DNA from 2 places in the Streptomyces sp. PTL18 genome. Region 1 is predicted to be linked to the other one. Evidence: riboswitches for the same ligand, from Rfam matches in the RefSeq annotation. Region 1 holds a riboswitch; the other holds the start of a gene.
The links. Region 1 has a riboswitch for thiamine pyrophosphate ahead of thiO (glycine oxidase ThiO). Riboswitches for the same ligand answer to the same signal wherever they lie in the genome.

Region 2: another riboswitch for thiamine pyrophosphate. It lies ahead of AC5WS8_RS29025 (purine-cytosine permease family protein); the one in region 1 lies ahead of thiO (glycine oxidase ThiO).

Annotation. Positions count from the first base shown of each region.
Region 1 is NZ_JCAJZO010000006.1:281,181-285,986, forward strand. It holds gene pknB (Stk1 family PASTA domain-containing Ser/Thr kinase) at 1-513, opposite strand, end outside; gene AC5WS8_RS14480 (thiazole synthase) at 800-1,594, opposite strand; gene thiS (sulfur carrier protein ThiS) at 1,598-1,798, opposite strand; gene thiO (glycine oxidase ThiO) at 1,795-2,994, opposite strand; TPP riboswitch at 2,992-3,105, opposite strand; gene AC5WS8_RS14495 (NAD(P)/FAD-dependent oxidoreductase) at 3,230-4,456, shown strand; gene AC5WS8_RS14500 (Rv2175c family DNA-binding protein) at 4,605-4,806, shown strand, end outside.
Region 2 is NZ_JCAJZO010000019.1:133,755-138,560, reverse strand. It holds gene thiD (bifunctional hydroxymethylpyrimidine kinase/phosphomethylpyrimidine kinase) at 1-79, opposite strand, end outside; gene AC5WS8_RS29025 (purine-cytosine permease family protein) at 76-1,494, opposite strand; TPP riboswitch at 1,486-1,580, opposite strand; gene AC5WS8_RS29020 (jacalin-like lectin) at 1,668-2,999, opposite strand; gene AC5WS8_RS29015 (HhH-GDP family DNA glycosylase) at 3,241-3,870, opposite strand; gene AC5WS8_RS29010 (DUF3140 domain-containing protein) at 3,905-4,243, opposite strand; gene AC5WS8_RS29005 (Dps family protein) at 4,287-4,769, opposite strand; gene AC5WS8_RS29000 (WhiB family transcriptional regulator) at 4,766-4,806, opposite strand, start outside.

The DNA of each region.
Region 1 (4,806 bases):
GTCGGTGACGGTGTCGACGGACCGGACGAGACCGAAGTCGGCCACCTTCACCCGGCCGTCGTCACCTATGAGGACGTTCTCCGGCTTCATGTCCCGGTGCACGAACCCGGCGCGGTGCGCGGCCCCCAGGGCGGCCAGCACCGGTTCCAGGATGTCCAGGGCCGCCCGGGGCTGCAGCGCCCCGCGCTCGCGCAGCACGTCCCTGAGGGTGCAGCCGGCGACGTACTCCATGGCGAGGTAGACGTACGACCCGTCGGCGCCTTGATCGAACATCTGCACGACGTTCGGGTGGTCGAGGCGGGCCACCGACTTGGCCTCCCGTATGAAGCGCTCGACGAACGAGGCGTCGACGGCCAGCGTCGGGTGCATCACCTTCAGCGCGAGCACACGGTCCAGACGGATGTCCAGGGCCCGGTAGACGGTGGCCATCCCGCCGACCGCGATCCGCGCGTCGACGCGATAGCGGCCGTCGAGCACCTGCCCGACGAGAGGGTCCTGAAGGGTCGTATCCACGCTGGTGAGTCTACGAGGGCGCACTGTCACCCACCGGCCGCGGCGGGTATACCGGGGCCCGACTGCAGCCGACCTGTGACGCACCCCTCTCCTGGCCGGCTCCGGCCGCGGTGCCCGTCAAGCTCCGGCCGCGGTGCCCGTCAAGGAGCGGCGTCCGGTGCGTGCTCCGGGGGCACCCCTGCTCGAAGAGCTTGGGGGAGTGCCGGCCGGAAGCCCTCGTACCGGACGTACGCGGCGAGCGTGCGTGCCGGGCGTCGCGACGGGGCGAACGTGGTCTGTTGCGGCACTAGAACGCCGGCAGCTCCGGGTCCAGCCCGGCCATGCCCTCCGTCGGCGACGACGCCTGCGCGAAGTGCCGGCGCGGGATACGGCCCGCCCGGCGGGCGAGCCGGCCGGCCTCCACGGCGTGCCGCATGGCCTCCGCCATCAGGACCGGCTCCTGCGCCCGCGTCACCGCCGAGGCGAGCATCACACCCGCGCACCCGAGCTCCATCGCCAGTGCCACGTCCGACGCGGTGCCCGCGCCCGCGTCCAGGATGACGGGCACGCGCGCGTGCTCCACGATCAGCTGGAAGTTGTGCGGGTTGCGGATGCCGAGCCCGGACCCGATCGGGGAGCCGAGCGGCATGATCGCGGCGCAGCCGGCGTCCTCCAGCCTGCGGGCGAGCACCGGGTCGTCGTTCGTGTACGGCAGCACGGTGAAACCGTCGTCCACCAGTGTCTCGGCCGCCTCCAGCAGCTCGATCGGGTCCGGCAGCAGGGTCCGCTCGTCGGCGATGACCTCCAGCTTGACCAGATCCGTGCCGAGCGCCTCGCGCGCGAGGCGGGCGGTGAGCACGGCCTCGCCCGCGGTGAAGCAGCCCGCGGTGTTCGGCAGTACCCGGATGCCCAGCTTGTCGAGTACGGACAGGACCGAGCCGTGCACCGAGGCGTCGACGCGGCGCATCGCCACCGTCGTCAGCTCCGTACCGGACGCCGTCAGCGCCCGCTCCAGCACGTCCAGGCTGGGCGCACCACCGGTCCCCATGATCAGCCGGGACGAGTAGGTCGTGCCTCCGAGGACGAAGGGATCGTCAGCCATGGGTCAGCCTCCTTGGACGGCGGTGAGGACCTCGACGCGATCACCCTCCGAGAGGGACGTCGACGCCCACTGGGCGCGCGGGACGACGGTTTCGTTGACGGCGGCGGCCACGCCCGAGGGGGCGGCGGTCAGGCTCCGCACCACCGCGTCGAGCGCGACACCGGGGGCGACCTCGTGGGTCTCCCCGTTGACCGAGATGTTCATATGGGCTGCTCCGTGAGTGCGGCGGCGGTGAAACGCCGGGGCGTGAAGGGGCGGGCCTCCTCAGGGAGCTCACCGGTGGTGAGCACGTGCGCCATGACGTCGCCGGTGACCGGGGTGAGCAGGACGCCGTTGCGGTAGTGCCCGGTGGCCAGCAGCAGGCCGTCCAGCTCCGTGGGGCCGAGCAGCGGCGCGTTGTCCGGGGAGCCGGGCCGCAGACCCGCCCGGGTCTCGGTGAGCGGCAGCTCGGTGATCCCGGGCACCAGCTCGTGCGCGTCCCGCAGCAGCTCGTACACCCCGCCCGCGGTGACCGCGGTGTCCCAGCCCAGCTCCTCGCTGGTCGCGCCCACCACCAGTTCGCCGTTCTCGCGCGGCACCAGGTAGATCGCGCCGCCGCGGACGACGGCCCGCACGGTACGGCTCAGGAACGGCGCGTACCGCTCGGGCACGGTCAGCCGCAGCACCTGCCCCTTCACGGGGCGCACGGGCGGCAGCACGTCGTCCGGGACGCCGGCGAGCCGCCCGCTGAGGCTGCCCGCGGCGAGGACGACCTGCCCGGCCGCGAGCTCGGTGCCGTCGGCGGTCCTGACCCCGGCCGCCCGCCCCCGCACGACCGCGAGCCGCTCGGCCCACACCCGGTGGAAGACCACGCCGGCACGTTCGCAGGCCGTCACCAGGGCCGCGGCCAGGCGGCGCGGGTCGATCTGGTGGTCCCCGTCGACCCTGAGCCCCCCGCGCACGCCCGGCGCGAGCATCGGCTCCAGGCGGCGGCACTCGCGCCCGCTCAGCCACTCCGACGTCAGGCCCGAGCGCTGCTGGAGCGCATGCAGTTCGCGCAGCTCGGCGCGGTCGTCGGCGTCGAGCGCGACGGCGAGCGTGCCGCAGCGGCGGTAGCCGAGATCCCGGCCGGTGGCCTCGGTCAGCTCGGCGGCGAAGTCCGGGTAGCGGCGCGCGGAGGCGAGATTCAGGGCCAGCAGCGTCTGCTCGCCGTAGTGCAGCTCGGTGACGGCGGCGAGCATTCCGGCGGCCACCTGCGCGGCTCCGCCGCCCGGCTCCGGGTCCACCACGGCGGTGGCGAACCCGCGCTGTGCCGCCCGCCAGGCGGTCACGAGCCCGATGATCCCACCCCCGATGACGAGGACGTCCGGCACGGTCGGCGGTGCGTGCGGTGCCGACGGTTCGTCCGGTGTACGCGACATGGGTGTCCAGCCCCTCCCTTCGCCGGCATGACCCGGATCAGGTTCGTACGGTCGGAGGCCGTCCCAGCCGCCCTCTCAGCCCGGTACGTCCGGGCTCCCGCGAGTGCTTACGGTGGCAACCCTAGCCCTCGCGGCACCGCCCTCGTAAGACAGCCTCCGGTCGCCCGACGGCTGTGCAGGACGTCACCCAGCACGCCCCCTGACTGACAATCCGTCAGTTGTCTATGGTGATCAGGTGAGCGAGCAGACGCAGGCACGGGGCGGCACGGCACGGCGCGTCGTCGTCGTGGGCGCGGGCATGGCCGGGGTGCAGACCGCGGTCGCCCTGCGGGAACAGGGCTTCACCGGCAGCGTGACACTGGTCGGCGCGGAGCCGCACCAGCCGTACGACAGGCCGCCGCTGTCCAAGGCCGTGCTGCTCGGCAAGGCCGAGGGCTCCGCCTTCGACGTCGACTTCGAGGCGCTGGGCATCGAGCTGCAGCTGGGCCGCGAGGCGACGGGCCTGCGGCCCGGGGACCATGAGCTGGACACCGAGCGGGGACCCGTCCCGTACGACGTCCTGGTCGTCGCGACCGGTGCCGAGCCCGTTCAGCTGCCGGGTGCGGAAGGCGTCCCCGGGGTGCATCTGCTGCGCACGCTGGACGACGCCGAGCGGCTGCGCCCGGTGCTGGCCCGGCAGCACGACATCGTGGTCGTGGGCGCGGGCTGGATCGGTGCCGAGTTCGCCACCGCGGCCCGCGAGGCGGGCTGCGCGGTGACCGTGGTGGAGGCCGCGGACCGGCCGCTCGCGGGAGCGCTGCCGGCGGCGGTCGCGGCGCCGATGGCGGCCTGGTACGCGGACAGTGGGACCGAGCTGCGCACGCACGCGCGCGTGGAGCGCGTCGAGCCGGGCGCGGTGGTCCTGGACGACGGCTCCCGGGTGCCGGCCGGGGCGGTGGTGGTGGGCATCGGGGCCCGGCCCGCCACGGCATGGCTGGCCGGGTCCGGGATCGAGCTGGGCGTGCACGGCGAGGTGCAGGCCGACGACCATCTGCGCACCTCCGTGCCGGACGTCTACGCGGTCGGCGACTGCGCGTCCTTCCCGTCGGGCCGCTACGAGGAGCGGCTGCTCGTCCACCACTGGGACAACGCCCTTCAGGGGCCGCGCACGGTCGCCGCGAACATCGTCGGGCAGACGCCGGCGGCGTACGACCCGGTGCCGTACTTCTGGTCGGAGCAGTTCGGCCGGTTCGTCCAGTACGTGGGCCACCACGCGTCCGCCGACACGACCGTGTGGCGCGGCGATCCCGAGGGCGCGGCCTGGACGGTCTGCTGGCTGCGCTCGGGACGCCTGGTCGCCCTGCTGGCCGTGGGCCGCCCCCGGGACCTCGCGCAAGGCCGGCGCCTGATCGAATCGGGTGCCCCCATGGACCCGGCCCTCCTGTCGGACCCGTCCCGTCCGCTGAAGGAGGCGACGGCGTAGGGGCCGACGACCGGCTTCGACGGCGGCCCGGACTCCACGACCCACCCGCCGCGCCACCCCCCGTCCGGCGGCAGGCCACCCGCTCCGGGTAACCCCGCCGGAGGCGCCCCGCTTCCGACTGTCGGTCCCGGATGGCACGCTTGATCCCGTGACCGAGATTGACGCAAAGATCGATGCTCTCGTCCCCGCCTGGCTCACCCTGCCCGACATCGCCGAAATGCTCGGTGTCGAGGTGACCCGCGTACGGCAGCTGGTCAAGGAGGGCCAGCTCATCGCCGTCCGCCGAGGCGAGAACAAGGCGCTGCACGTCCCCGCCGCCTTCATCGACGAGGACAAGGTGGTCAAGGGCC
Region 2 (4,806 bases), on a different contig from region 1:
TCTTCAGGTCGGCCTGGATCCCGGCGCCACCGCCGGAGTCGGAGCCGGCGATGGTCAGAACACGGGGCGGCGCGGTCATGCGCGGCCCTCCTCTCGGGCACGCGGGCGACTGGTCTCTCGTACGCGCAGCGGTGCGTAGAGCGCGAGGGCGACCAGGAACGCCACGTAGTAGGAGATGTCGCCGCCGTGCAGCGCGTGGGCGGCCGGGCCCGTGTACAGGCCGGTGTCCATGAACGGCACCGCTGCGGCGAAGGCGCCGGCGAACGCCAGCAGCGGCGGCCATCCGGAACGAGGCCGGGCGGTCGCGGCGGCGAGGTCGACCGCGGTGCCGCGCCGCACCAGCCAGTCGACGACCACGATCGCCACGAAGCCGGGGATCCAGTAGCTGACGAACAGCAGCACGTTCTGGAAGCGGGCGGTGGTGTTCGCCGCGTGCATCCACAGCACCAGGGGGAAGCCCAGCACCACGGCGAGGGCCGCTGCCAACGGACGCGGCAGGCGAACCCCGACGGTCTGCAACGCCAGTGAGCCGCTGTAGTCGTTCATCGCGTTGCTGGCGAGCGCCGCCAGCGCCACGGCCAGCAGCCCGAAGGCACCGGCCGCGCCACCGCCCAGCACATGGTCCACGCCCGCGGCCGTCTGGTCGGTGAGCACCGAGGCGCCCCACAGCCCGAGGACCTGCACGGCCACGAAGGACACCACGAGGCCGAGCAGCGTGCACCAGAACATCCGGGCGCGTGAGGTGGCGCGCGGCAGATAGCGGCTGAAGTCGCTGGCGTACGGCGCCCAGGACAGCGACAGGCTGAGGGCGATGGTGCTGGTCAGCACGAAGGCGCCGACCCGGTCCGCGCCGTGCGCGGTGCCCGTCCAGGCGGGGTGCACGCTGCCCGCCATGCGCAGGGCGATCAGCGCGAACGCGGCCGCCAGCACGAACGTCATGACGATCTGCAGCCGGTGGATCGCCTCGTAGCCGAGGACCCCGAGGGCTCCCTGCGCCAGCATCACCACCAGCACGCCCAGCCAGAACGGCCAGCCGGCGAGCCGTGCCAGCGCGTCCCCGCCGAACAGCCCGATCAGCGCGTCCCAGGCGATCGAGGACAGCCACTGCAGCACCCCGGGCACCACCACGGCGCGTCCGAACGCCAGCCGGGCGAGCGGCAGCTGGCCGGCTCCCGTGCGGCTGCCCCAGGTGCTCAGGTAGGAGGTGGGCACGGCGCCCAGCACCGTGCCGAGGACGACGGCGGCGAGCGCGGTGGTGAAGTCCAGGCCGAGCGCGATACCGATGGTCCCGGTGAAGACGCCGGTCATGGTCAGGTTGGGGGCGAACCACACGGTGAACAGCCGGCCCGCCCCGCCGTAACGATTCGTCTCGGGGACCGGCTCGATGCCGTGCCCCTCCACCCTGAGGTCGCCGGGAGCGGTCGGCATCCGCCCGTCGAAGACGGTGCACCGGCCGCCGGTGGGCAGCCCGCCCGAGACATGCGCCGATGGCATGAAAGACATCCCTCCGCCAGTGCGAACTGGTTCAGGTTCGACGGGTGTGATCTCAGCCCGCAGAGCGGGCACCCCGTGTCCGGTACGGCGGCAAGACTAACCCGAGGACGGGAATCAGCCACACGCAAGGGCCGCTGCCGGGTCAGCGGCCCTCGGGATGTCGTGCCGGCGGGTCAGCGCCGGGTGTAGATGAAGCCGATCTTGTCGACCTCGTCGCCGGAGCGCCCGTGGAAGCCCGCGATCTGCCAGCCGGGGGGCGCCGTACGGGTCACGCAGTCGGACGTCGTGGTGCCGCCCGCCAGGCTGCGGCCCAGATTGGTCGTGAACTTCGCGAAGAAGATCCTCGTGTGACCGTCGTACGGGCCCTCGCACAACTGCGCACTCGTCACGTACTCGTCGCTGCCCAGTGCCAGCGAGGACGCCGTGCCGCCCGTGCCGCCGTGGGCGAGCGTGGTGCCGTCCGTCAGCGTCACGCCGATCCGGTCGACACGGGAGCCGCTGCGCAGCGAGATGCCGGTCGCCCGGGCGCCGGCCGGGACGCCGGTGATGTCGTTGAAGTAGTCACCGTGCGGTCCGCCGAACCGGTCGCTGAGCCGGAAGGCGGAGTTGCGCGCCCAGCGGAAGGTCGCCGTGATCGGGTCGTGGTCGGAGAGCATCTTGCCGTCGCCGGTGAGGAACTGGGCGTGCTCGTTGGTGTACGCGGTGGCGTCGAGCGAGACCGGCTTGCTGCCCCGGTAGAGGATCTTGTCGACTACCTCGCAGCTGTCGGTGACCGCGTTCTCGTCGCACAGCAGAGGGTCGCTGCCCTTGGCGGGCGGGGTGCCGCCGCGCACCAGCCGGACCCAGGCGTCGGTGAGGCCGTTCGCGGTGGCGAACTCGGCGATCGTGTCGCCGGAGCGCGTGTAGCGGGTGTTGGTGTCGCCCATGACGACGACGGCGTTGCCCGCGGAGTGGGTCCTGATGAAGTCGGTCAGCTGGTTGAGGTTGTCCGCGCGCGAGGCCAGGTCGCCGTCGTTCGTCCCCGCGTTGGTGTGGAGGTTGTAGAAGTCCACGTAGACGCCCTCGGCCAGGCGCTCCCGCATGAACGTGAAACCCTTGGGAGTGAGGCAGTCGCCCGAGTCGTACTGGCACGAGTTCCAGTGCACGCGCTCGAAGTCGTCGGTGTCGTAGGGGATCGCGGACAGCGTGTTGAGTCCGCTGCCGATGCCGGCGCCGCCGCTGGTGGGCGTGCGGTACGGGTGGGAGTCCGAGGCGTACAGGTATGAGTGGTAGTTGAAGTCCTCCTGCACATGGACGATGTCGTAGGGGCCGAGCCGCGAGCCGATGGTCGTGGTGCTCGACTGGCGCGGTGTCGGCGCGCTGGAGATGCCCTCGGGCAGGCCGGCGACGTTGTAGCTGAGCACGTTGAACGTGCCCGAGTCGGCCGCCGCCGCGCTGGGCGCGGTGGCCGTGAGACCGCCGAACGCGGCGGCAGCCGCCGCGAGGGTGGCGAGGAGTCTGCGCATGGGGACGGCTCCTGGGGGGTGACGGGGGAATGTTGCGCACATGTCAAAATACGCGGCCGAGGAGCTCCGGGGAACGCGCTTTCTGCGGTTCCGGCGAAGATTTCATCCGGCGGTCGCCGAGGTGTCGGCGACCCCGGGGGGCGGCACCTTCGGTACCGGACCGGGGCCGGGACCGGGTGCGGGAAGGCGTGCGACGGGCGCTGCCCGGGTCGCCTGGCCCCGGCAGTCCCCGGGGCCACCCTCACGCCGCGTGCTCGCGCACTTCTTCCGCCAGCTTCTTGTCGAGTGCCGCGCGCACCAACGCCGCCGCCAGCACCGCCGGTTCGGTGTCCTCCGCCAGCTTCACCAGCTTCTCCGGGGCCTTCGGCAGCCCCAGCCGCTCCGCGCCCGACAGTGCCTTCGCGTCCAGATAGGGCGCCACCTCCGGCCACACGCGCTGCACCTCGCGCAGGAAGATGTCCGCGCCGGCCGGGCCGATCCCCGGTACCTCCTGCAGCAGTCGGCGCAGGGCGGAGACGTCCCCGTCGGCCTCCTTCCGCAGCCGCCGCAGGTCTCCGCCCCAACGCCGCGTCAGCAGCTCGGCTCCGTCGCCCAGTTGGGTCGCCGTGCGTTCGTCGTAGCGGCGGTAGCCGCCCCGCCCCAGCGCGTCGACCCGCTCCTGCCAGTCCGCCTCCGCCATGCGGCGCGGGTCCTTCAGGCCCGCCTCCCCAAGTGCCCGGACCGTGGCCAGGGCGATCGAGGAGCGGATGCGGGCACTGAGCAGCAGCGCCATCAGCAGCAGCCGGTACAGCGGCTGCGGGGCGTCCTTCAGCCGGATCCCCGCCTCCTCGGCGTAGGTCTGCCCGTGCTCGCCGACGAGTTCTGCGATCACCTCTGCGGCTGTGTCGTCCCGGCCCACGGCGGCCTCACCGCGACGCCTTGAGCGGGTCGTGCCCCAGCGTCATGAGCCGGTGGCGCCGGTGCTCGTCCTCGGCCTCCGGCTCGTTCTCCACGTCCACCTCGGAGGTGACCGTGTCCACCACCTTGCGCATCACCCGGACGTCGTCGTCGGTGAGATCGGTGCGCCGCTTCTGCAGAATCGAAAGGACGTGCCGCCCGGTGGGCGTGCCCGCCTCCTCCGGCAGCGGTTCGCTCTCCTCGTCGGCGTCCCGCACCCGCAGCCAGGTCGCCAGTTCCTGGGAGGTCATGTTCACCACCCGGTGGAAGTCCTCCCACAGCGCGTCCATCTCCAGGGCGTCGGTCATGGCGTACTCCTCTCGGCCCTCGACGGTTGGCTCCCGCGCCGGCTCACTCCCCGCGCGGCCAGTTCCCGGCCTCGAACATCCAGCGCTGCTTCTCCAGCTCCGCGGTGATCCCGATCAGCAGGTCCTGGGTGACGGGATCCGCCTCCGCGGTGGCTTCGATCCGCTTGCGCAGCCGCCCGATCGCCGCCTGCAGCGACTCCACCGTCAGACCCACGACGTCGGTGTCCCGCAGCCAGCCCTCCTTCGTGCCGGGCAGGCCGGAGTCGGACGCGACGGTCTCCGGGCGGCCGTCCGGCGGCACGCCGAGCGCGGACGCACGCTCGGCCACCGTGTCGGCGTACGAGCGTGCCGTGGCGACCACCTCGTCGAGCTGGAGGTGGATCGAGCGGAACCTGGGTCCGACGATGTTCCAGTGGGCCTGCTTCCCGATCAGGGACAGCCCGAGCAGATCCACCAGGGTCTCCTGCAGGGCCTCCCCGGTGACCCGGCGCGCGGGCTCGGGCAGCGTGCTGTGCACCACGGTCATCGAACGCTTCTCCTTGTCGGTCGGTTTGTCGGTCGGT